DNA from 3 places in the Streptomyces sp. NPDC048484 genome. Region 2 is predicted to be linked to each of the others. Evidence: riboswitches for the same ligand, from Rfam matches in the RefSeq annotation. Region 2 holds a riboswitch; each other region holds the start of a gene.
The links. Region 2 has a riboswitch for cyclic di-AMP ahead of AB0D14_RS11570 (NlpC/P60 family protein). Riboswitches for the same ligand answer to the same signal wherever they lie in the genome.
Positions count from the first base shown of each region.

Region 1: linked by a shared signal. The riboswitch ahead of AB0D14_RS37195 (M23 family metallopeptidase) and the one ahead of AB0D14_RS11570 (NlpC/P60 family protein) in region 2 are both predicted to bind cyclic di-AMP.
Region 3: linked by a shared signal. The riboswitch ahead of AB0D14_RS04215 (C40 family peptidase) and the one ahead of AB0D14_RS11570 (NlpC/P60 family protein) in region 2 are both predicted to bind cyclic di-AMP.

Region 1 covers NZ_JBEZJY010000052.1:16,843-24,520, forward strand. The annotation lists gene AB0D14_RS37175 (MFS transporter) at 1-264, shown strand, start outside; gene lhgO (L-2-hydroxyglutarate oxidase) at 614-1,825, shown strand; gene trmB (tRNA (guanosine(46)-N7)-methyltransferase TrmB) at 2,014-2,838, shown strand; gene AB0D14_RS37190 (PrsW family glutamic-type intramembrane protease) at 2,895-4,247, shown strand; gene AB0D14_RS37195 (M23 family metallopeptidase) at 4,426-5,424, opposite strand; cyclic di-AMP (ydaO/yuaA leader) riboswitch at 5,487-5,644, opposite strand; tRNA gene AB0D14_RS37200 (tRNA-Met) at 6,115-6,188, opposite strand; gene AB0D14_RS37205 (dihydrofolate reductase family protein) at 6,249-7,388, opposite strand; gene AB0D14_RS37210 (MarR family transcriptional regulator) at 7,566-7,678, shown strand, end outside.
Region 2 covers NZ_JBEZJY010000009.1:97,943-105,620, forward strand. The annotation lists gene AB0D14_RS11560 (M23 family metallopeptidase) at 1-1,564, shown strand, start outside; gene pcrA (DNA helicase PcrA) at 1,660-4,254, opposite strand; cyclic di-AMP (ydaO/yuaA leader) riboswitch at 4,659-4,831, shown strand; gene AB0D14_RS11570 (NlpC/P60 family protein) at 4,838-6,049, shown strand; gene AB0D14_RS11575 (hypothetical protein) at 6,139-6,492, opposite strand; gene AB0D14_RS11580 (NlpC/P60 family protein) at 6,998-7,678, shown strand, end outside.
Region 3 covers NZ_JBEZJY010000003.1:195,094-202,771, reverse strand. The annotation lists gene AB0D14_RS04230 (DUF2461 family protein) at 1-594, shown strand, start outside; gene AB0D14_RS04225 (ATP-dependent Clp protease proteolytic subunit) at 1,148-1,783, shown strand; gene AB0D14_RS04220 (hypothetical protein) at 1,791-2,099, shown strand; cyclic di-AMP (ydaO/yuaA leader) riboswitch at 2,448-2,634, shown strand; gene AB0D14_RS04215 (C40 family peptidase) at 2,638-3,111, shown strand; gene AB0D14_RS04210 (DUF6328 family protein) at 3,203-3,700, shown strand; gene AB0D14_RS04205 (ATP-binding protein) at 3,726-4,169, opposite strand; gene AB0D14_RS04200 (helix-turn-helix transcriptional regulator) at 4,431-5,300, shown strand; gene AB0D14_RS04195 (DUF397 domain-containing protein) at 5,310-5,534, shown strand; gene AB0D14_RS04190 (8-amino-7-oxononanoate synthase) at 5,515-6,669, opposite strand; gene bioB (biotin synthase BioB) at 6,880-7,678, shown strand, end outside.

The sequences.
Region 1 (7,678 bases), on a different contig from region 2:
GCCCTGTCGAAGCCGACGGAGGAGTTCGTACGCTCCCACGGGCTGCGCCTGGTGGTGTCCGCGGTCGCGGAACTCGAGTCGGGCAACCTGGACGCGGCGTGCGAGCAGGGAGTACGGGCGGTGGAGGTCGCCGGGCGCATCTCCTCGGTCCGCACCACCGAGTACGTGAAGGATCTCCTCCACCGGCTGGAGCCGTACGGGGACGAGCCGCGGGTCGTCGAGCTGAGGGAACGGGCCAGGCCGTTGCTCATGGCACCGGCCTAGCACCGGCCTAGGGGGCGCCCGCGCCCTTCAGGCAGTGGGGGAGTCCGGGCGTCGCGACGCCGCGGAGATCCGTCAGAAGCCCCCTGGCAGTGGTCGCGCGGTTCCCGCGCCCCTGAGGGTCCGGGGGCCGGGCCCGCCCGCCGGCACCCTTGAATGCGCCCCGCACCATCGCCAACCGACGAGCGCGGCGCCGTCACCATCGGCGAATATGGCGAATATGACGGGAACCCATGCCTCTCCGCTGTCTTTGTGGGTTTGAGGGCGTTGTCAGTGGCGCAGTGCACTATCGGGGGTGGGAGTCGGATGGGTGAGTCGGTGACGGGGTCGGTGACGGGGGGTGGACGGACGGATGGTGCGGGAGATCGCTTACGACTGTGACGTGCTGGTGATCGGCGGCGGAATCGTCGGTCTGTCGACTGCGTACGCGATCACGCGTGCCGCGCCGGGCACGCGCGTGACGGTGCTGGAGAAGGAGCCCGGCCCGGCCCGGCACCAGACGGGCCGCAACAGCGGGGTCATCCACAGCGGGATCTACTACCGTCCGGGCTCCCTGAAGGCACGGTTCGCGGCGCGGGGCGCCGCCGAGCTGATCAAGTTCTGCACGGAGCACGACATCGCGCACGCGGTGACCGGCAAGCTGATCGTCGCCACGGAGCGGGACGAGCTCCCGCGGCTGCACGCACTCGTACAGCGGGGCCGGGAGAACGGCATTCCGGTACGGGAGCTGGGCGGCGCCCAGATCGGCGAGTACGAGCCCGAGGTACAGGGCCTCGCCGCGATCCACGTCGCCACGACCGGCGTGTGCGACTTCGTGGGGGTGGCCCGGCAGCTCGCGGACGCCTCAGGGGCCCACATCCGGTACAGCACGAAGGTGGCGCACATCGACCGCCGCCCCCACCTCGGGGTGGCCGTCCGCACGGACGACGGCACGGTCGTCCGCGGCCGTGTGCTGGTCAACTGCGCCGGTCTCCACTGCGACGAGATCGCCCGCCTCACAGGCGACGACCCCCACATGCGGATCGTCCCCTTCCGCGGCGAGTACTACACACTCGCCCGCCCCGACCTGGCCCGCGGCCTCGTCTACCCCGTCCCGGACCCCGCCTTTCCCTTCCTCGGAGTCCACCTCACCCGTGGAATCGACGGCAGCGTCCACGTCGGCCCGAACGCAGTCCCGGCCCTGGCCCGCGAGGGCTACGACTGGCGAACGGTCCGCCCCCGCGACCTGTACTCGACCCTCACCTGGCCCGGCTCCTGGCACATAGCCCGACGCCACTGGCGCTACGGCACCGGAGAACTGCACCGCTCACTCTCCAAGACCGCCTTCACCCACGCGGTCCGACGCCTGCTCCCCGCAGTGACCCCGGACGACCTGATTCCCACCCTCGCGGGCGTCCGCGCTCAGGCAGTCCTGCGCGACGGCACCCTGGTGGACGACTTCCTGATCAAGGAGGGCCCCCGCACGGTCCACGTACTGAACGCCCCCTCCCCCGCGGCCACGGCCTCCCTCCCCATCGGCCGAGAGGTGGCCCAGAGAGCCCTGAAGGCCCTCAAGGGCACTTGACGCTGAAGGCACCCGAGCGCACCCGCGCGTGCCAACGCACGGAAGGGGCCGTGCCGGTACGTCGCAGTCCGCCGCGTAGCTTTTCCGAACCAGGTTCGCCATGGCAGCAGAGTTCCGTATGCCCGGCTGCGGCGGACTCGACGTACCGGCACGGCCCCGACCCGCAACGGACGTAAAATCGACCCACTGTGTCTGACTCACCCCGCACCCCCGAACCCAGAACCCCCCGCCCCAAGAGCGAACCTCGCTTCCCCGACGGCCCCCAGCCCGATCCGGCAGGCTCGCACTTCGAGCGGCGGATCCGCAGCTTCCAGCCCCGCCGCAGCCGCGTCACCCAAGGCCAGGCGGACGCGCTGGGGCGGCTGTGGCCCAAGTGGGGCCTGGACATCGACGGACAGCGGACCCTCGACCTCACCGAACTGTTCGAGACCGACATCCCGGTCGTCCTGGAGATCGGCTTCGGCATGGGCGAGGCGACCGCCCTGATGGCCGCCGAGGACCCGGACACCGGAATCCTCGCCGTGGACGTCCACACGCCCGGCCAGGGCAACCTGCTCAACCTCGCGGACCGGGCCGGCCTGTCCAACATCCGCGTCGGCAACGGCGACGCGATCATCCTGCTCCGCGAGATGCTGACGCCGGGCTCCCTCGCCGGCCTGCGGGTCTACTTCCCGGACCCCTGGCCCAAGAAGCGCCACCACAAGCGGCGCCTGATCCAGCCGGAGTTCCTCACGCTCGCCGCGTCCCGCCTCGCCCCCGGCGCGCTGCTGCACTGCGCGACGGACTGGGAGCCGTACGCCGAGGTCATGCTGGAAGTCCTCACCGCGCACCCGGCTTTCGAGAACACCCAGCCCCAGAGCACCGACGGACCCGACAGCCCCACCGGCTACGCGCCCCGCCCCGACTTCCGCCCCCTGACCCGTTTCGAGGGCCAGGGCCTGGACAAGGGCCACGTGGTGAACGATCTCCTGTTCCGCCGCGTACCGCTTGATGCGGACAGCACGGGCAGCTGAGCCCCCTGACAGGGCGCTCTCGCGGGCCACGCCCCTCCCTCGTTAGGGTTTTTGTCATGGCCACCAGCCCCCCACCCCCGACACCCCCCGGCATTCCCGCCGGAGGCCCCCGTCGGCACGCTCACTGGTGGCAGCGCACATGGGTGCGCTACGCGGCGCTGACCACCCTGCTCACCCTGTCGGGCCTGGTCATCCTGGCCCTCGTCCGCAAACAGACCGGCACGGAGGGCTTCCTGGTCGGCCTCGGCCTCGCCGTGCTGCCCGTCCCGCTGCTCGTCGCCGCGTTCCGCTGGCTGGACCGGGTCGACCCGGGTCCCTGGAGAAACCTGCTCTTCTCCTTCGCCTGGGGCGCCTGCGCGGCCGCGCTGATAGCCATCGTCGCGAACAGCTTCGCGACGCAGTGGATAGCGACGGCCACCGCGGACCCCTCCCACGCGGACACCCTCGGCGCGACGGTGATAGCGCCGGTCGTCGAGGAGGCGGCGAAGGCCGCGGCGGTCCTGCTCGTCTTCCTGTTCCGCAGACGGGACTTCACCGGCATCGTCGACGGCGTGGTCATAGCCGGCGTCACGGCGACCGGCTTCGCGTTCACCGAGAACATTCTCTACCTGGGTACGGCGTTCGGCACGGACCAGCTGTCCGGCGACACCGGCGTCTTCTCCGTCACGGCCGCCACCTTCTTCGTACGCGTGATCATGTCGCCCTTCGCGCATCCGCTGTTCACCGTGCTGGCGGGTATCGGCTTCGGCATCGCCGCACGCTCCGCGGACCGCCAGCACGTGCGCCGCGTGCTCCTGCCGATCACCGGGCTGCTGCTCGCGATGGGGATGCACGCGATGTGGAACGGGTCGTCGACCTTCGGCGAGTACGGCTTCTACGCGGTCTACGCGGCCTTCATGGTCCCGTCCTTCGGACTGCTGACCTGGCTGGCGGTCTGGACCCGCCAGCGCGAACTGGGCACGGTCCGCACCGAACTGCCGTCGTACGCCATGGCCGGCTGGCTCGCCCCGCCCGAACCGTTCGTCCTCGGCTCGATGAAGGCACGGCGGCTGGCCCGGGAGTACGCCACCCACCACGGCGGGCGGGACGCGGGCCGGGCGGTGGCGGAGTACGAGGCGTACGCGACGTCGCTGGCGTTCCTGCGCCACCGGGGCCGCCGGGGCCGCGCGGGCGCCGACTTCGCCGTACGCGAGCGGGAGCTGCTCCACGAGCTGTGGGCCCGCCGGGAACCGGCCCGCCCGGCCCTGGAGTACGCGGCCAGGGCAACCGCCCCGGCACCGTCACCCTGGCCGACGTACGGCTACCCGCACGCCCACCCGGCAGCCCAATCCCCGGCACCCCAGTACCCGGCAGCCCAATCCCCCGCACCCCAACCCCAGTACCCGGCATACAACCCGTACCGCTCCTGAGAAGCCGTGCGGCTGAGGGCGCCGGGCGGTCGGATGCCGAAAAGGGGCACCCCCCGGTTCGGTGAGCGCCGCGTGTACGGGAACGGGCCGTCCGCAATACGCCTCCCGCGCTACCGCCAAGGGCGGGCGGGAGAGGCGGGGGGCCTACGGGTTGCGGGGGTCTGCGAGTTGCGGGGGCCTACGGGTTGAGGCCGTTGCCCCGCAGCCAGGTCATCGGGTCGATCCCGCTGCCGCCGCTGGTGTGGACCTCAAGGTGGAGGTGCGCCCCGGTGACGTTGCCGGTCGCGCCCACGCGGCCGATGACCTCGCCCGTGCTGACCTTCTGCCCGACGCTGACACCGATCGACGACTGGTGGGCGTACCAGAGCTCCGTACCGTCGTCGAGCGTGAGGACCGTGCGGTAGCCGTACGAGCCGTTCCAGCCCGCCTCTGTGATCGTGCCGCTGTGAATGGCCTTGATCGGGGTACCCGTGGGAGCGGCGAAGTCCAGGCCGGTGTGCTGACCCGAGGACCAGAGCGAGCCGGACTGCCCGAAGGTCGAAGTGATCGTGTACGAGGAGGTGGGCAGCGTGTACTGCTTGGCGAGTTCGGCGAAGCGCGCGGCCTCGGCCTTCGCCTTGGCCGCGTCCTTCTTCTTCTGCTCGGCGGCGGCGGCCTTGGCCTTCGCCGCGTCCTGTTCCTTGGCCGCGAGCGTGGATGCCTTCTTCGCGGCGGCGGTCTCGGCGGCCTGCTGGGCCTCGCGGTCCACCTGGTCCTGCTGGAACTCGGCCTGGAGCATGATGCGGGCGCGCAGGGCCTCACCGGCGTCCGCGTTGCCCTGCTCGGCTTCGACGGTGGTGAGGCCGGCAGCGGTGAGCGGAGTGCTGGAGCCCTCGGGAGCCTCGTCCTCCGAGATCAGCGAGCCCACGTTCGGCAGGTCGGGGACCGAGATCGACACCGGCGGCTTGCCGGTCTGCGCGGAGGCCATGCCACCCGCGCCGACGGCGGCTATGACACCGACGCCCAGAACGGTCGAGCTACGGGCGAGCCCTCCGCCGCGCTGCTTGGAGACGCGGTGCCGGCCGCGGATGGGAACGACGGTGTCCGCGGTGGGATTCCAGGCCTCCCAGGTCTCCTCGTCCTTACGGGCACCGTACGCGAAGGTGTCTGGCTTCTTCTCACCCGAGGACTCACCCATCAACTCATTCGGCGTGAACGAGGGTGTGGGGGCAGACCGGTTGGACGCCACGTGGGCGCGCTCCTTTCCTTCCTTCTCGCCTACCGGGTTAGCTGACGGGTTCGGAGCAGGAAGGTCTCCTACGCGTGTCAACCGCGGTGTACTCCACCGCGAAAGACGCGCGATTCACCCCATGTAGGTGGTTCCCCGGTTCCCTTGCGGGATTCGGCGCGTGCGCACGGAGCCGTCTCTTGTGACGGCTGGGACAACCGCGCTGCGTTATCGAACGTTAATAGACCCGGGCACCTGATTCCAAGCTGTTCTGGATGATCGTTAAGGCCCCCGGCCTGGACTTACAGGTGATGAGCGGGGTAAATCGGGCGAGTTGATCGACATTCACAGGCGCCGGATTTTTGACGGTGCGTCAGTCCTTATGCGCAGCGGCGTCGTCCGACTACTGCCGGTAACACGGGCCCGGGAAGGTCACGCCGAGCGGCCTCGGGGAGCCACCAGAGATCGGCTGAGCCCTCCGGTCCGCACGGGTGGACAAGCATGCGAAGTTTCTGGTGCGTCGGATTCCCCTTGGTCGAAAACCCGCCCGCAGGGGCTTCATCCAGCCGCCCGCCTGAACCGCGTGGTCCGTGTGGTCCGCGCGAACCCAGAAAAACACCTGAGGCCGGAATCCATTGGATTCCGGCCTCAGGCCTTCAGTAGCGGGGACAGGATTTGAACCTGCGACCTCTGGGTTATGAGCCCAGCGAGCTACCGAGCTGCTCCACCCCGCGCCGTTAAAGACCACTGTACTCCATTCGCGGGACCCGAAGCACACGGGTAAAGGGCGGGGCTCAGCCCAGGTGCCGGTTGGGTGCTTTCGCCGCGCTTTCGTACTCCGGGAGCACCAGCACGTCGGCGCCTTCCGCGGCCAGCAGGCCGTTCCCGTCCGCCGCCGCCACGAACGTGTCGGGCTCGCGCCACGCGGTGACGACCCGGCGTACGCCCGCGTCGAGGATCAGCCGGGCACAGGGCGCGGGCCGCGAGGCGCGGCGGGCGCAGGGCTCCAGGCTGCTGTAGACCGTGGCGGCCGGGAGCCGGGGGTCGCCGGGCTCGATCTTGGCGAGCGCGACCTCCTCGGCGTGCGAGACGGGGTCGGACTCACGGGAGTACCCGCGGGCCAGCTCCGTACCGTCGGCCGCGACGACGACCGCGCCGACGCTGAACGCCGTCCGTGAGGGCGGGCACTGTACGGCCAGTTCGCAGGCGAGCTCCAGCCACCGGTGGTCGGCGGCCGAGGGGACGGGCCCGGTACCGGGCGCGGTGGGCACGTACCGCATGAGCACCACGTCCCCCACGGGTCGCGTCTCGACCAGCCGCAGCCGGCTGCGGGGGCCGCCGGGGTACGCCCCGGACCCGAACAGCTGCGGCGCGTGCGGCTGCCCCACCACGAGCGGCGCGAGGGCGAGCTGCAGCTCGTCGGCGAGCCCCTGCAGGAGAAGCTGGGTGTGGACCCGGCCGCCGCCCTCGACCATGAGCCGCCGCACGCCCCGGACGTCGTGCAGATGGGTGAGTACGGCCCGCCAGTCCAGGCCGGGTCCCACGGAAACGACGTCGACGCCCAGCCCGCGCAGTGCGTGGGTGGCCGTCCGGGCGCCCTCGTCGGACGTGTAGACGATCTTCTCGCCGCCGGTGGACCAGAAGTTGGCGGCGGGGTCGAGGTCGCCGGTGCCGCTGACGGTGACCTTGAGCGGGTACTCCGGCCGCCCGGCGGCGACCCGGGCGGCGCGCCGCTCGGCGGAGTTGACCAGGAGGCGGGGGTTGTCGGCGCGCAGGGTGCCGGCGCCGACCAGGATGGCGTCGGACTCGGCCCGTACCTCGTCGACCCGGTCAAAGTCTGCCGGGCCGGAGAGCAGCAGCCGTTCGGGGCCGGTGTCGTCCAGGCGGCCGTCGAGGGAGACAGCGGCGGACAACAGGACGTAGGGGTGGGGCATGGACGCCCTTTCTTCGGAGACGGGTTGGAGACGGGTTCCTACGAGGCGGGTTCTTGGGGCCGGGGCTGGGGCGGACGCTGGAGCTGGGGCTGGGGTCGGCGCTGGGGCTGGGCCGGCGCTGGGGCCAAGGCTGGGACCGGGCTTGGTTCAAGTTTGAAGCAAACCTACACTGGAGGCATGACAACCCGCTGGCTCACCTCCGACGAGCAGCGCGCGTGGCGCGCCTACGTCGCCGCCTCCCAGCTCCTGGAGGACGCGCTCGACCGGCAGCTCCAACAGGAGGCCGGCAT
Region 2 (7,678 bases):
CACGACGGGCGGCTACGACACGACGGGCGCCTACCCGACGACCACGTTCGACACCGATCCCCTCTTCGGCGATCTGCCCGGCAACGGAAGCGGAACCGACGGCAGCGGCGGCGCAACGGGTTCGTACGACGCCACGACCGGGGCATCTCCCAGCGGTAACTGGCGGCATTCCACCGGCAGTCATCAGACGCTGAACTACGACCCGTACGCGGCCCAGCACCACGCCGCCTACGAGACCGGCAGCTATGACACGAGCGGTGTCTGGCCGAATACCGGTTACCAGCAGCTCGGTGAGATCCCGGCGCAGGCCGGGAGCCCCGACGGCACCGGGCAGTGGGACGCGAACGCCTGGCGCCAGGCAGACCCGGTCGACCCCACCCAGCAGTGGACGGCGCCGACCTTCGAGACGGGCACGTACGACGCCACGGCGTGGAACTCGGACGGCGGCGAGCAACACCAGGGACAGCACCAGGGACAGTCCCAGGCGCAGCCCCACGCCCAGGCCGAGACCCAGCTCCACGCGCAGGCGCACCCGCAGGCGGAGCACGAGTCGTACGACCAGCAGGACGCGTACGACCGTCACGTCGCGTACGACCAGCAGGCCACCAGCACGTTCGAACAAGTTCCCTATGAGGAACAGGCCACCGCACAAGGCGAGTTCGGCCGCTCAGACCATGCCGATGACATCGCCGACTCGGACCCCGGAACCCACGCGGACGACGAGCCGTCGCCGCTCGAAGGTGCCGAGGAGATCGCTCCGGTCTCCGCCGCCGCCCCGGGCACGCGTGCCGCGTCCCGCGCGGCGGGCCGTTCCGCTTCCCGGTCGTCGCGCCGCCGCCCCCCGCCCAAGCGTTCCGCGCTGTTGACGATCGCCGTGCCCTCGGCGTGCGTGATGGGTGTCGCGGGCATCGCCGCAGCGTCCGTGACCGGTGGCGACGACGGCGGAGACGATGTCCGCACGACAGCCGCCGCGCCCGATGCGAGCCCCGTGAAGCCGTCTGCCGCGAACAACAAGCTGGACGCCCAGCTGGAGAACCTCTCCGCGGACGCGGACGACTTCGCCGACCGGGCGAGCCGTACGCAGGAACGTATCGACTTGAAGGCCGAGCGGGTCGCCGAGAAGCAGAAGGCGGCGGCGGACGCGGCCCGCAAGGAGCGGCTGCGTCCGAAGTTCGCACTGCCGGTCGAGCGGCACGGGCTCAGCGCCTACTACGGTCAGGCCGGCATCAACTGGATGTCCGTGCACACCGGTATCGACTTCCCGGTCTCGTACGGCACGACGGTGATGGCCGCGACCGACGGGACCGTCCGTACGCAGTGGAACAGCGCCTACGGAAACATGGTCATCGTGACGGCCAAGGACGGTACGGAGACCTGGTACTGCCACCTCTCCACGTACAAGGTCGCCTCGGGGACGGTCGTGAAGGCCGGCGACCCGATCGCCTACTCCGGCAACTCCGGCAACTCCACCGGCCCGCACCTCCACTTCGAGGTACGTCCCGGCGGCGGTTCGGCGATCGATCCGCTCCCGTGGCTGCGCAGCCACGGAGTGGACCCCACGTAGGCGAGCCCTCGGACCGGCGACCCCGCCTCACTCGTCCGGCAGGATCTCCCGCGTCTCCCTGTCTTTCCCGGGGACCTCCCGGCTTTCCGGTTTTCCTACAGCTTCTCAACCGGCGCGTACCGCAGTAGCAGACGCTTCGGCTTCTCGCCGCCGAAGTCGACCGTCGCCTCCGAGTTCGCCCCCATGCCCTTCACCCCGACCACCGTGCCGAGGCCGAACTGGTCGTGCGTGACCCGGTCTCCGACCGCCAGCGACACCACCGGCTTGTCCGAAGCACCCCGCCGCGTCGCGAAGCCGGACGCGCCCGAGGCCGCCGAACGGGAGAGGGAGGACGACAGGGAAGCTGCCACACCGGCGGCCGGGCCGGTGGCCACAGGCCCCATGGACCCCCTGCGCTTCCAGTCCAGATGTGCGTCCGGGATCTCCTCCAGGAAGCGGGACGGCGGGTTGTACGAGGGCTGCCCCCACGCACTGCGCATCGACGCCCGCGTCAGATACAGCCGCTCACGGGCGCGCGTGATGCCGACGTACGCGAGCCGCCGCTCCTCCTCCAGCTCCTTCGTCTGGCCGAGGGCGCGCATGTGCGGGAAGACGCCGTCCTCCATGCCGGTCAGGAAGACGACCGGGAATTCGAGGCCCTTGGCGGTGTGGAGGGTCATCAAGGTGATGACGCCTGAGCCGTCCTCGTCCTCGTCGGGGATCTGGTCGGAGTCGGCGACCAGGGCCACCCGCTCCAGGAAGGCGGCAAGCCCGGCCGGCGTCTCACCCTCGCCCTCGGCTCCACCTTCACCGTCGGCCCCACCTTCACCCTCGGCTCCGCCTGCGCCTGCGGCCTCGGCGCGGCCCGACTCCTGCTCGAACTCCAATGCCACCGAGGCGAGTTCCTGGAGGTTCTCGATGCGGGTCTCGTCCTGCGGGTCGGTGGAGCTCTGCAACTCGGCGAGATATCCGGTGCGTTCGAGGATCGCCTGCACGACGGTCGCCGGGCCCGCGCCGGACTCGACGATCGTACGGAGGTCCTCCATCAGCGTGTTGAACCGCTTGACGGCGTTGGTCGAGCGAGCCGCCATGCCGTACGCCTCGTCGACGCGGCGCAGCGCCTGCGGGAAGCTGATCTTCTCGCGCTGGGAGAGCGCGTCGATCATCGCCTCGGCGCGGTCGCCGATGCCGCGCTTGGGTACGTTCAGGATGCGGCGCAGCGGTACGGAGTCCTCGGGGTTCGCGAGCACACGCAGGTACGCGAGGACGTCCCGGACCTCCTTGCGCTCGTAGAAGCGGACGCCGCCGACGACCTTGTAGGGCAGACCGACCCGGATGAAGATCTCTTCGAAGACACGGGACTGGGCGTTCGTACGGTAGAAGACGGCGACGTCGCCGGCCTTCGCGTCGCCCGCGTCGGTGAGACGGTCTATCTCGTCGGCGATGAACTGGGCCTCGTCGTGCTCGGTGTCGGCGACGTAGCCCGTGATGCGCGCACCCGCGCCCGCGTTGGTCCACAGGTTCTTGGGACGCCGGGACTCGTTGCGCTCGATGACCGCGTTGGCGGCGGTCAGGATCGTCTGCGTGGAGCGGTAGTTCTGCTCCAGCAGGATCGTGGTCGCGTTCGGGTAATCCTCCTCGAACTGGAGGATGTTGCGGATCGTCGCGCCACGGAAGGCGTAGATCGACTGGTCGGCGTCACCGACGACGCACAGCTCGGCGGGCTGGAGATCGTCCTCCCCGGGCGGGATGTCCTCGGGGTGCTCGGCGGAGGGCGCGGCGGTGCCGACGAGCTCCCGGACGAGGGAGTACTGCGCGTGGTTCGTGTCCTGGTACTCGTCCACGAGGACGTGACGGAAGCGGCGACGGTAATGCTCGGCGACGTCGGGGAAGGCGCGCAGGAGGTTGACCGTCGTCATGATCAGGTCGTCGAAGTCCAGCGCGTTCGCCTCGCGCAGCCGCGATTGGTACATCGCGTAGGCCTGGGCGACAGCCTTCTCGAAACCGTCGCCCGCCTGGGCGGCGAAGTCCTCCTCGTCGATCAGCTCGTTCTTCAGGTTCGAGATCTTGGCGCTGAAGGACTTCGGAGGGAAGCGCTTGGGGTCCAGGTCCAGGTCGCGGCAGACCAGGGCCATGAGGCGCTTGCTGTCGGCGGCGTCGTAGATCGAGAAGGACGAGGTGAAGCCGAGCTTCTTGCTCTCGCGGCGCAGGATCCGCACGCAGGCGCTGTGGAAGGTCATCACCCACATGGCGTTCGCCCGCGGGCCGACGAGCTGCTCGACGCGCTCCTTCATCTCGCCCGCGGCCTTGTTCGTGAAGGTGATCGCGAGGATCTGGCCGGGGTGCACCTTGCGCTCGCCCAGCAGGTGGGCGATCCGGTGCGTCAGTACACGGGTCTTGCCGGAACCGGCGCCGGCCACGATGAGCAGGGGTGAGCCGTGATGGACCACCGCCGCGCGCTGGTTCTCGTTCAGCCCGTCCAGGAGCGCGGCCGGATCCATGAGCGGCCGGGGGGCGCCGTCACGGTAGTACCCGCCCCCGCCTTCGGCGGAGGCCTGTCGGCTCGGCGGCACGTCAAAACGCCCGCCGAACAGGTCGTCCGGAACCGGAACCGGATCCGGCGCCTCGTCCTCGGGCGGCGGCGGCTCTTCCTCATGACCCTGCGAGGGCTTGAGGTCCGCCAGGAAGCTGTCATCAAAGAGGCTGCTCATCGCTCTCCGAGTCTAGGCGCCCCCACTGACACCCTGCCGCCACCCCGGAAACTCGGCGGAATCCGACCGGCCGACCAGGACAAGCTCTCACTCACCATCACCACCTCACCACGGTCTGCGACCGACCGGTCGGGCCGGGACACACCCTCTCCACACCGCAGCCAACTCTGGCCGATTGACAGCCAACGGCGCGGAGTAGACGGAATTCACCACTCCACGCCACTGCCGCACCACTTCGGACAACTCACCCCAGACAATGACCAATTGACACCCAGAAGCGAAGCCCGAGACCCAGATAACGAAAATCTATCGGGCAAATCGCACATCAAACTTCACAGGAGCCACACGAATTGGCTAACTTTCGAGTAGGTCGCTCGACCCGCACCGGCGAACAACGCCGGGCCGAGCGGACTCCGCCGAATCCGGTACGCCCTCATGGCCTCCGGAACCGGGGACCCAACCGATCTTGGGGTGAATCGGTCCGACTCCCTCGCGGGACGAGGACCGTAGGGCAAACCTTCCGGAGCATTCGCCCGAACCCGACAGCTAACTCGGTAGGCGGATGACGGAAGGAGACGCCCTCGTGGCGCCACACCGCAAGTCGCGGCCCCCCAGTTCCATGGGCATACGGACGCCGGCCATTGCCACCGCGGCCCTGACCTCGGTGGCCCTGCTCTCCCAGACGGCGGACGCCTCGCCGGCCGCGGAGCCCGCCCCGAGCACTCCGAGCATGGAGGAAGTCCAGAAGAAGGTCGACGACCTCTACCAGCAGGCGGGTACGGCCACCGAGAAGTACAACGCGACCAAAGAGAAGACCACCAAGCAGCGCAAGCGCGTCGACACCCTCCTCGACGACGTGGCGAAGCGCACGGAGAAGCTCAACAGCGCGCGCGAGTCGCTCGGGTCCTTCGCCACCTCTCAGTACCGCACAGGAGCCTCCGCCCCCGACACGGCTCACCTCCTCCTCGCGGACGACCCGCAGGACTACTTCGACCAGACCCAGCTGATGAGCCGGCTGACCGCTCGGCAGCAGCAGGCCGTCGACGACTACGCGACGCAGCAGGCCGCCGCATCGAAGAAGCGGCAGGAGGCGTCCGAGGGCCTGGAGACGCTCACCACGACACAGAGCACGCTGAAGGCGTCCAAAGCTGACGTCCAGCGGAAGCTCGGCACGGCGCGCGAACTCCTTTCGAGGCTGACCGCCGAGGACAAGGCCCGGCTCGCGGCGATCGAGCGCGAGAGGCAGCAGGAGGCCCGCCGCAAGGCGGACGAACTGGCCCGGCAGCAGGCGGCCGACGCGGAGCGCCGACGCCAGGAGGCGGCGGCACGGGCCCAGCAGGCCCAGCAGGACACGGGCGCCACCACGAGTACGGGTACGGGAGCTGGCACAGGTACGGGTACGGGTACGGGTACGGGGAGCGTGCCGGGCTCCGATTCCGCAGCCACGGCCAAGGCCGCCAAGGCGCTCGCCTTCGCCCGCGCCCAGACCGGCAAGCCGTACGTCTGGGGCGCGAGCGGCCCCGGTTCGTACGACTGCTCCGGGCTCACCCAGGCCGCCTGGAAGGCCGCCGGTGTCACCCTTCCGCGCACGACGTGGGACCAGGTCGAGACCGGCACGACGGTCTCCGTGGACCACGCCCAGCCCGGTGACCTCGTCTTCTTCTACGACGACATCAGCCACGTCGGCATCTACATCGGCGACGGCATGATGATCCACGCCCCCAAGCCGGGTGCGTACGTCCGCGAGGAGTCGATCTACTACATGCCGATCCACAGCGTGGTGCGACCGGCGTAAGGACACCGCTCGCAGGCCGGGAGCCGGACAACAGCCTCCGCCTTCCGGCTTCTCGCTTCCGGTACTTTCCGGCGCCTTCCGGCTGTCGCTCAGGTCCAGAGCAGCGCGATGAAGATGTTCACCGTGGTCAGTCCGCCCACCAGGCCGAACAGCCCCTTCTCCACCTTCTCCTCGTCGCGTTTCACGTAGACGAGGCCGAGGATCACGACCAGCAGGGCCAGTTTCACGCCGATCTTGATGTTGTTGACGGTCTGGTCGTCGGCCTGGTTGAGGCCGACGAGGACCGCGCCGGTGACCAGCATGGTCAGTGCGCCGTGGAGCATGGCGGGGGTGAAGCGGGCCGTGCCGTCGCCCATGGCCTTCATCTGGGTGAGGAAGCCGCCCAGCAGGGAGGCGATGCCGATGATGTGCAGGGCGACGAAGACATGAATGAGTACGTCCATGAGCCCGGACCCTAACCGGACGCCCGCACCCCGCCTCGCACCACCCCGGCCGCCACAGCGTCGCGGCTGTGTGCCCAGCACCCCTGCCAGAGCCAGAGCCAGAGCGCGAACCGCATAACGCGAAGCCCATCGTGGCGCGGGCCCCGTAGCACGGTCTTTTCCGCCGTTCCCCCACAACGCACGCATCGGTCACCCCAGCACGCCAAGTCGATGGCGCCGGGTCCGGATCACGGTCGCATCCGGTCACCTCATGCCCGACTGTCACCACTTCCGTACATGCCGTTACCAACGGCCCACCGCCAGGTTTAGCGTCCTTCCCCAGGTGACCGGCTCCCCACCACAACCGCCCGGGTCAGGGGCGGCAGTCGGCACCACCGCCAGAAAGGTCCGGCGGCGGTCCGCTCCCCCTGTGCGGGCCGCCGCCGGACGTGCAACCGGCCCTTGAAACCGCCGCCGTGGACGTACCAGCGCCTCGGCGGCCGCACGGAAGGAACGTGGATCGCACGTGGCAGCGCACCGCAAGCCCAGGCAGCGCTCACTCGGCGGCGGTACGGCCCGCACCGCCTTCACCATCGCGCTCGTGGGCGCGGCGAGTGCGACCGGCTTCGACGGGACGGGGGTTGCCTCGCCCGACCTGACGCCGGCGCAGGTGAAGGCCAAGGTCGACAAGCTGTACCAGGAGGCGGAGGTCGCCACCGAGAAGTACAACGGGGCCAAGGAGAAGTCCACGAAGGCGGCCGACCGGCTGGGCACCCTCCAGGACGAGGCCGCACGCAAAACAGAACGGCTCAACTCCGAGCGTGACGCACTCGGTTCGTTGGCGACCGCCCAGTACCGGGGCGAGGGTATCGATCCCTCACTGGGGCTGCTGCTCTCCTCGAACCCCGATCAGTACCTGGACGGGGCCGCGTTCGCCGAGCGGGCCGGCCACCGGCAGGCTTCAGCGGTGTCGCGTGTACGCACCCAGCTGCGCGAGATCGAGCAGTTGCGCGGCGCCGCACACGTCGAACTCACCTCGCTCAAGGCACGGCAGGCGGATCTGAAACGGCACAAGAAGACGGTCACCGGGAAACTGGGCGAGGCACGCCAACTGCTGTCGCGGCTGTCGGACGAGGACCGGGCGCGTATCGGCGCGGACGACCCGGACACGGCACGTGCCTCGCGTTCCGGCTCGGCCCCACGCGGC
Region 3 (7,678 bases), on a different contig from region 2:
GACGTGTTGTGGCAGCTCCAGGGCGAGCCGACCCAGGCGATCCGCGAGCGCTGCCGCGCGGACCGCGAGCGCCTGGTCCGGCAGCCGATGATCGCCCTGCTCAACGAGGTCGCCGACACCGACCCCCGGTACGAGGACTTCTCCGTCTGGCACTACCGCACCGACTCCTGGTGGTGGCAGCACCAGAGCGCGGTGATCCGGCTCGCCCGCAAGATCGAGATCGGTCTCCGGTTCGACCTGGACGGCCTGCGGATCCAGGGCGCCTGGTGGTACCCCGATCCCGGCCAGGTGGACACGTTCCGCAAAGCCGTCGCCTCCGAGGGCAGCGGCCGCGAACTGTCCGCCATCGTCGAGGACGTACGGAAGAAGGGCTACGACATCTCCGGGGACGTGATGAAACGCCCCCCGCGCGGCTATCCGACGGACCACTCCCGTACGCACCTGCTGCGCCACCGTTCGCTGATCGCCGCCCGACCCCTCGGCTGCGACCAGTGGCTGCACACCCCCGAGGCGGTCGACCGGGTCCTCTCGGCCGCCGCCGACCTGGACGCCCTGCTGATGTGGCTGGTCCGCCACGTGAAGCGCACCGCCTGACATCACGAGGGCGCCGCGCGGCACGGGAGCAACCACACCCGTGCCGCCAGCCCCCGCCCTCGGAAGATGCGCACCCTCAACACCGACCGGACGTCCGTCGCCCGACAGGAGCACCGGGCGTCGCGCAACTTGCAGTGTCCCGGACGTTTCTCTCCCTGATGACCCGTCATCGACGTGCAGGCCTACGGCGCCGACAGACTCCCGGGCGGGCCGGCTTTCGGCGCCGACCGTCCCCTCGGCCCACTCGGGCCTTCGACCACGGAGCCGGGGGCGGCGCCGGCGGCTACGGCCCTTGCTGTCGCTCCGTGCACAGGTCGGCTGTGCTGCCCCGAGGACCTGCGCGCCGCCTCGGATCACCTCACGGTTCTGCTCGGCTTCGAGGACGACGCGGCTGCCTGAACATGCCGGATGGCCGTGAGAGAAACCTGCTTCACGATCAGCGTAAACACGTTCTGACCTGCTGTGATCTGTGGATCTAGAATCTGCTCCCCATCATAACGTCATGTACGTCCTGTACATTTTTACAGGATCTCTCCCGGAGGAGGCGTGTGTCATGACCCGACCGTCCGCCCGCTACGTCCTGCCCCAGTTCACCGAGCGCACCAGTTCGGGGACGCGGACCATGGACCCGTACTCCAAGCTCCTCGAAGAGCGGATCGTGTTCCTCGGGACGCCGATCGACGACACCTCGGCGAACGACGTGATGGCTCAGTTCATGCACCTGGAGTACCAGGCGCCCGACCGGGACATCTCGCTCTACATCAACTCCCCCGGCGGCTCGTTCAGCGCGATGACGGCCGTCTACGACACGATGCGGTTCGTCAGCTGCGAGGTGGAGACGATCTGTCTGGGGCAGGCCGCGTCGGCCGCGGCGGTGCTGCTGGCGGCGGGCACGCCGGGCAAGCGGTACGCGCTGCCGGGCGCCCGCGTGCTGATCCACCAGCCGTCGTTCTCCGAGCCGGTCCAGGGGCAGGCGTCCGACCTGGCCATCCAGGCCGACGAACTGCTGCGTACCCGTGCGCAGTTGGAGGAGTTGCTCGCTCAGCACACAGGGCAGAGCCGGGAGCGGATCTCGGTGGACATCGAGCGGGACAAGATTCTGGATGCCCCGGAGGCCCTTGAGTACGGGCTGGTCGACCGGATCGTCCCGAGCCGCAAGTCGACCCTCGGCACATCCGGCGCGAGGTGAACCGGCCGTGCTCCCGCCCGAGTTGCCCCCGCTGCCGGCGCTGACCCGGGCCGAGGCCGAGTTGATCGACCGTTACCTGGAGGTGGTCGACCTGATCGGCCGCATCAACCCGGCACACTCCGGCGACACCTACCGCGGACTGCGCGCGGCCCAGGCGCTGGTCGGCAGGGCCTCAGCGCTGCGCGACGCCCTGACCCTGATGCACCAGCGGGGCGAACACGAGGTGCACGCACCGACCCTGGCACGGGCCCTGCGCATCCTGGACGGTGAACGCCGGGCGGGCCGGGTCGCCCTGCCGCCCGGCTCCGGCACCTGACGTACGCCCGCCGGCCCGGCGTCACGCAGGGATTTGACGAGCCGTCCGGGCCGGAACCGAAACGGACCAGACGGTGTACCCCCGGATGGCGTATTCGCGGCTGTACTTTCCGACCCCCCGGAGTTGCGCAACGCGCGTACCTCCGGGGCGGAATCAACCATTCCGGTGCTGGTGCGGAGGTCCTCAGGACCCTCGACACCCCTCCATAGAAAGGGCTGTCCACCCGAATGGGTGAGTGGTGAGTAAGCCCACAAAGCACCGATTCCGCTCGGCTTTTGGCACATCAGTGCGTCAAGATCCCTTCCGACGACAAGCCCCCGCCAGAAGCGGCGGGGCGGTCCGGGCGGACGCCGAGTCCTGCCGCTGCCCGGATGACCGGTCGACAGAAGTGCATCGGCAGGAGTGGAGGACCCAGGCACGACGGGCCGCCGGAGAGATCCGAGTGGTCCTTGGGGTGAAGCCGCAGCAGCGGCCGGGCAACTTCGCCAGCCCGAATCCGACAGGTCATCCTTCACAGGCGGCTGACGAAGGGTTGCGCATGACTGCGCTCAATCGTGTCCCGTCGCTGTTCAGCAGGGCCGGTACGGCATCGGTCCTCACCATCGCCGCTGTCGGCGGTGGCATCGTGGCACCGGGCTTCGCGTCCGGCGCGGAAGCGGCCACTCACGCGACAAAGGCACTTCAGGTGGCGGCCTCCAAGAAGGGCTCCCCCTACAAGTACGGCGCCGCAGGGCCCAAGCGCTTCGACTGCTCCGGCCTCACGCTCTACTCGTTCAAGAAGGCCGGCAAGAGCCTGCCCCGCACGGCGGCGGCCCAGTACAACAAGACGAAGCATGTTTCCTCTTCGAGCCGCAAGCAGGGGGACCTGGTCTTCTTCCATTCGGGCCGGAACGTCTACCACGTGGGCCTCTACGCCGGGAAGGGCCGGATCTGGCACTCCCCGAAGACCGGGGACGTGGTGAAGCTCCAGAAGATCTGGACGAAGAGCGTCTGGTACGGCCGCGTCAGGTGATCTTGCCCACGGGGTGGCCGCGGGGATCCCCGCGGCCACCCCGTGAGGGGCCGGACGTGATTTCGGCGGCTGAGTGGTTACTCGTTCACCTATGGCCGAACCGCATCACCACGAGGAGCGCAACGAGACCCGCCTTGAGCGCGCCGACCGGAACTTCAACGAGCTCCTGCAGGAGCTGCGGGTCACCCAGACCGGCGTCCAGATCCTCTTCGCCTTCCTGCTGACCCTCGCCTTCACCCCGCGGTTCCCGTCCCTCGACACGGTGCAGCGCACCACGTACGTGGTCACGCTGCTGCTCTCGGTGCTGGCGGCGGCGCTCTTCACAGCGCCCGCCGCCCTGCACCGCCGGCTGTTCCGGAGGGGCGCCAAGCCCCAGATCGTGAATGCTTCGTCCCGTCTCGCGCAGGTCGGCCTGGCCGTGCTCGCGCTCGCGCTCTCCGGTTCCGTGCTGCTCGTCGTGGACGTGGCGGTGGGCCGGACCGAAGGCATCGTGGCGGGGGTGACCACGCTGGCCCTGTGCACCGGCCTGTGGGAGGTCATGCCGTATCTGGTGAAGCGGGCCGTGGACAAGGACTCGGACGACAGGTAGCCCGCGCCGGTGGCGGTGGCGAGGCTCAGTCGGCCCGTGCCGGCTCCGCCGGTGCCGTCCAGGGCAGCACGATGGACACGGTCTTTCCGCCCTCTCTGGTGGGCAGGACCGTGAGCTTGCCGCCCCACTCCGCGGTCAGCCATCGGATGATGACCATGCCGCGACCGTTGTCCTGCTGGACGGCCGCGGGCAGCCGTTTCGGAAACCGCGGGTGGCTGTCGGTCACCCCGATGCGCAGTTGTTCGTCACGGTCGAGCTCGATGTCCACCGTGAAGGTGGGTGACAGCCCGAAGGTGTGCTGTACGGCATTCGTGGCAAGCTCGGAGACGATGAGCCGGACCGTGTCGGCGGCCTCCGAGTCGGACGGAAGTCCCCATTCGGCCAGGACGTCGGTGACGTACGACCGGGCGGCGGAGACCGAGGCGGGATCGCTCGGCAGAGTGACGGATGCTTCCTGGCGGTCTGCCATGCGACGTCGTCCCTTTCCCACGGGACCGGAGTCCGACCGAAGCGGATGACTTCGAGCGCGGTCCCGAACTGGTGCTTGCGCCAGAGTGCCATCACCTCGGCGTTCACGGTGCCGATCCACCAGGATATGCATATATCTGTCCCTCGAAGCGGTGAACTCTGCGACGCTCGACCGTATTTGGGCGGCCACCCGGTTTGTCCTCTACCGTCGGCGTGACGCCGGGCGCCATAGCGTCCGCGCGACGGTCGGAAGGAGACGGCCATGCAGTACGGCCCCGCGGTGCACCGACGGAAACTCGGCGCCGAACTGCGGGCCCTGCGCGCCCTCGCGGGCCTCACGAGCGGTGAGGCGGCCCAGCTCGTCGGCTGGCACCAGTCGAAGGTGAGCCGGATCGAGACCGGCCGCAGCGGGGTCAAGCCCGCGGACGTACGGCTGCTCCTGGAAGCGTACGACGTCCGGGACCCGGAACTGCACGAGTTGCTCGTCGTGCTGGCGGGCTCGGACGACGACGGCCGACAGCGCTGGTGGCACGCCTACCGGGGCCTCCTGCCGTCGACGTACAGCGACTTCATCAGCCTGGAGTCGCAGGCCGGCGCGATGCGCACGCTGGAGAACTCCGTCGTGCCGGGCCTCCTGCAGACGCCGGAGTACGCCCGGGAGGTGACACGGGCCGCTGTGGGCGGGGCGCCCGACGGCAAGGGCGACGCGCTGGTGGAGGTACTGGTGAAGGTCCGCCTCGCACGTCAGGACGTGCTCCGTTCGAACACACCGCTCCGGCTGAGTGCCGTTCTGGACGAGGCGGTGCTGCGGCGGACCGTCGGTGGACCGGAGGTCATGGCGCGGCAGCTGGACCGGCTCCAGGAGGCCGCGCACCTTCCTCACGTGCGGATTCAGGTGCTTCCTTTCGGAGTTGGGGCCCATGTCGGAGTCACCGGGCCCTTCGTAATTTTTTCGTTTCCGAACAGATCTGATCTGAATGTGGTTGTTCTCGACCACTTGACGAGTAGCCTTTATCTCGAACACAAAGCAGACCTCCGGGCCTATGGCGAGGCCTTCAACGCCCTTCAGGTCCACGCCCTTTCGCCCGAGGACACGTTGGATTTCATCGCCGGTGTAGCTGACGGCACATGAGGAGGCACCATGCCCGCAATGCCTCGGTACTTACCTTCCAGCACGCGTCTGCCCGGTGTGCTGTGGCAGCGCAGCAGCCACAGCACGGGAATGAACAACTGCGTCGAGACGGCCCGTCCGGGCTCCGGCCCATGGGCCGGCCTGCTCGCGGTGCGCGACTCCAAGAACACGTCGGGGCCCGCCCTGCTCTTCGCCCCGGCGGCCTGGGAGGGGTTTATCGGCGCGCTTCGATGATCACGCCCACGGCCCGGTCGAGCTGCGCGTCGGTGAGATCCGCGCGGGCGGTGAGCCGCAGCCGTGAGATGCCGTCCGGCACCGACGGGGGACGGAAACAGCCGACGGCCAGACCCGCCTCACGGCAGTCCGCGGCCCAGCGAAGTGCCTGTTCCGGGGAGGGGGCGCGCACGGAGACGACCGCGGCGTCCGGCCGTACGGCTTCGAGGCCCTCAGCCGTCAGGCGCGCGTACAGAGCCGTCGCCACCGCACGTGCGCGTGCGGCCCGTTCCGGTTCCCCGCGCAGCAGACGCAGGGCCGCCAGGGCCGCGCCCGCCGCCGCGGGGGCCAGACCGGTGTCGAAGATGAAGGTACGGGCCGCGTTGACCAGGTGGTCGATGACGGGGGCCGGTCCGAGGACGGCGCCGCCCTGGCTGCCGAGCGACTTCGACAGCGTGACGGTGGTGACGACGTCGGGCGCGCCCGCGAGCCCCGCCGACCAGGCGGCGCCCCGCCCGCCGTCACCGAGGACGCCCAGACCGTGCGCGTCGTCCATCACCAGGGCCGCGCCGGGTGTGCCTGGTTCGCCGGATTCCCGGCAGGCGGCGGCCAGTTCCGCCAGCGGGGCCGCGTCGCCGTCCACCGAGAAGACCGTGTCGGAGACGACGATCGCGGGCCCGGTGCGCGTGCCCAGCGCCTTGCGGACGGCCTCGGGGTCGGCGTGGGCGACCACCTGGGTGGTACCGCGCGCCAGCCGGCAGCCGTCGATCAGCGAGGCGTGGTTGCCCGCGTCGGAGACGATGAGGGAGCCGTGCGGCGCGAGCGCGGTGACGACTGCGAGGTTGGCCGCGTAGCCCGATGAGAAGACGAGGGCGGACTCGAAGCCGCAGAACGCGGCCAGCTCGTACTCCAGTTCCGCGTGCAGTTCGGTCGACCCGCTGACGAGCCGGGATCCGGTGGCGCCGCCGCCCCATGCCCGGGCGGCCCGCGCGGCGGCCTCCGTGACCTCGGGGTGCCGGGCCAGGCCCAGATAGTCGTTTCCGGCGAGGTCGAGGAGCGTGGAGTCGGCGGCGCGGGGACGCAGAGTGCGGACGAGTCCGGCCCGGCGGCGCGCCCGCGCCTGCTCGTCGATCCACTCGAACGGCGATCGGGTCATGTGTCCTCCGGGCCATGACGTGAGGGTGTCCCATGGGGTCCCGACACATGACCTTCCGCCCGGCCGTCCCCACTGCCTTTTGTAGGCAACGCACAGACCCTAGCGGGATCACCAGCCGCCCATGATGTGGCAATACCCACACGTCGAACCGTCTCTGTTGTCCGGTCCCTCCTTGGCCCGGCGCGGTCGGATAGGCCAGGATCGGACCTCATGGACCTGCTGAACACGCTGGTGGACAAGGGGCTTCGGCGCGAGCTGCCGACCCGCGACGAGGCACTGGCCGTGCTGGCCACCTCCGACGAAGAACTCCTCGATGTGGTGGCCGCGGCCGGCAAGGTACGCCGGCAGTGGTTCGGCCGGCGGGTGAAACTCAACTACCTCGTCAACCTGAAGTCGGGCCTGTGTCCCGAGGACTGCTCCTACTGCTCACAACGGCTCGGCTCGAAGGCCGAGATCCTGAAGTACACGTGGCTGAAGCCCGACCAGGCCTCCCAGGCCGCTGCCGCGGGGCTCGCGGGCGGCGCCAAGCGGGTCTGTCTGGTGGCGAGCGGACGCGGCCCGACGGACCGTGACGTCGACCGGGTCTCGGACACCATCAGGGCGATCAAGGACCGGCACGAGGACGTCGAGGTGTGCGCCTGTCTCGGTCTCCTCTCGGACGGTCAGGCCGATCGGCTGCGCGAGGCGGGGGCGGACGCCTACAACCACAACCTCAACACCTCCGAGAAGACGTACGGGGACATCACCACCACCCACACCTATGCCGACCGGGTGGACACGGTCCGGAAGGCGCACGCCGCGGGCCTGTCCGCCTGCTCAGGTCTGATCGCCGGTATGGGCGAGAGCGACGAGGACCTCGTCGACGTCGTCCTCGCGCTGCGGGCGCTCGACCCGGACTCGGTGCCGGTCAACTTCCTGATCCCGATGGAGGGCACCCCGCTCGCCAAGGAGTGGCACCTCACGCCGCAGCGGTGTCTGCGGATCCTCGCGATGGTCCGGTTCGTCTGCC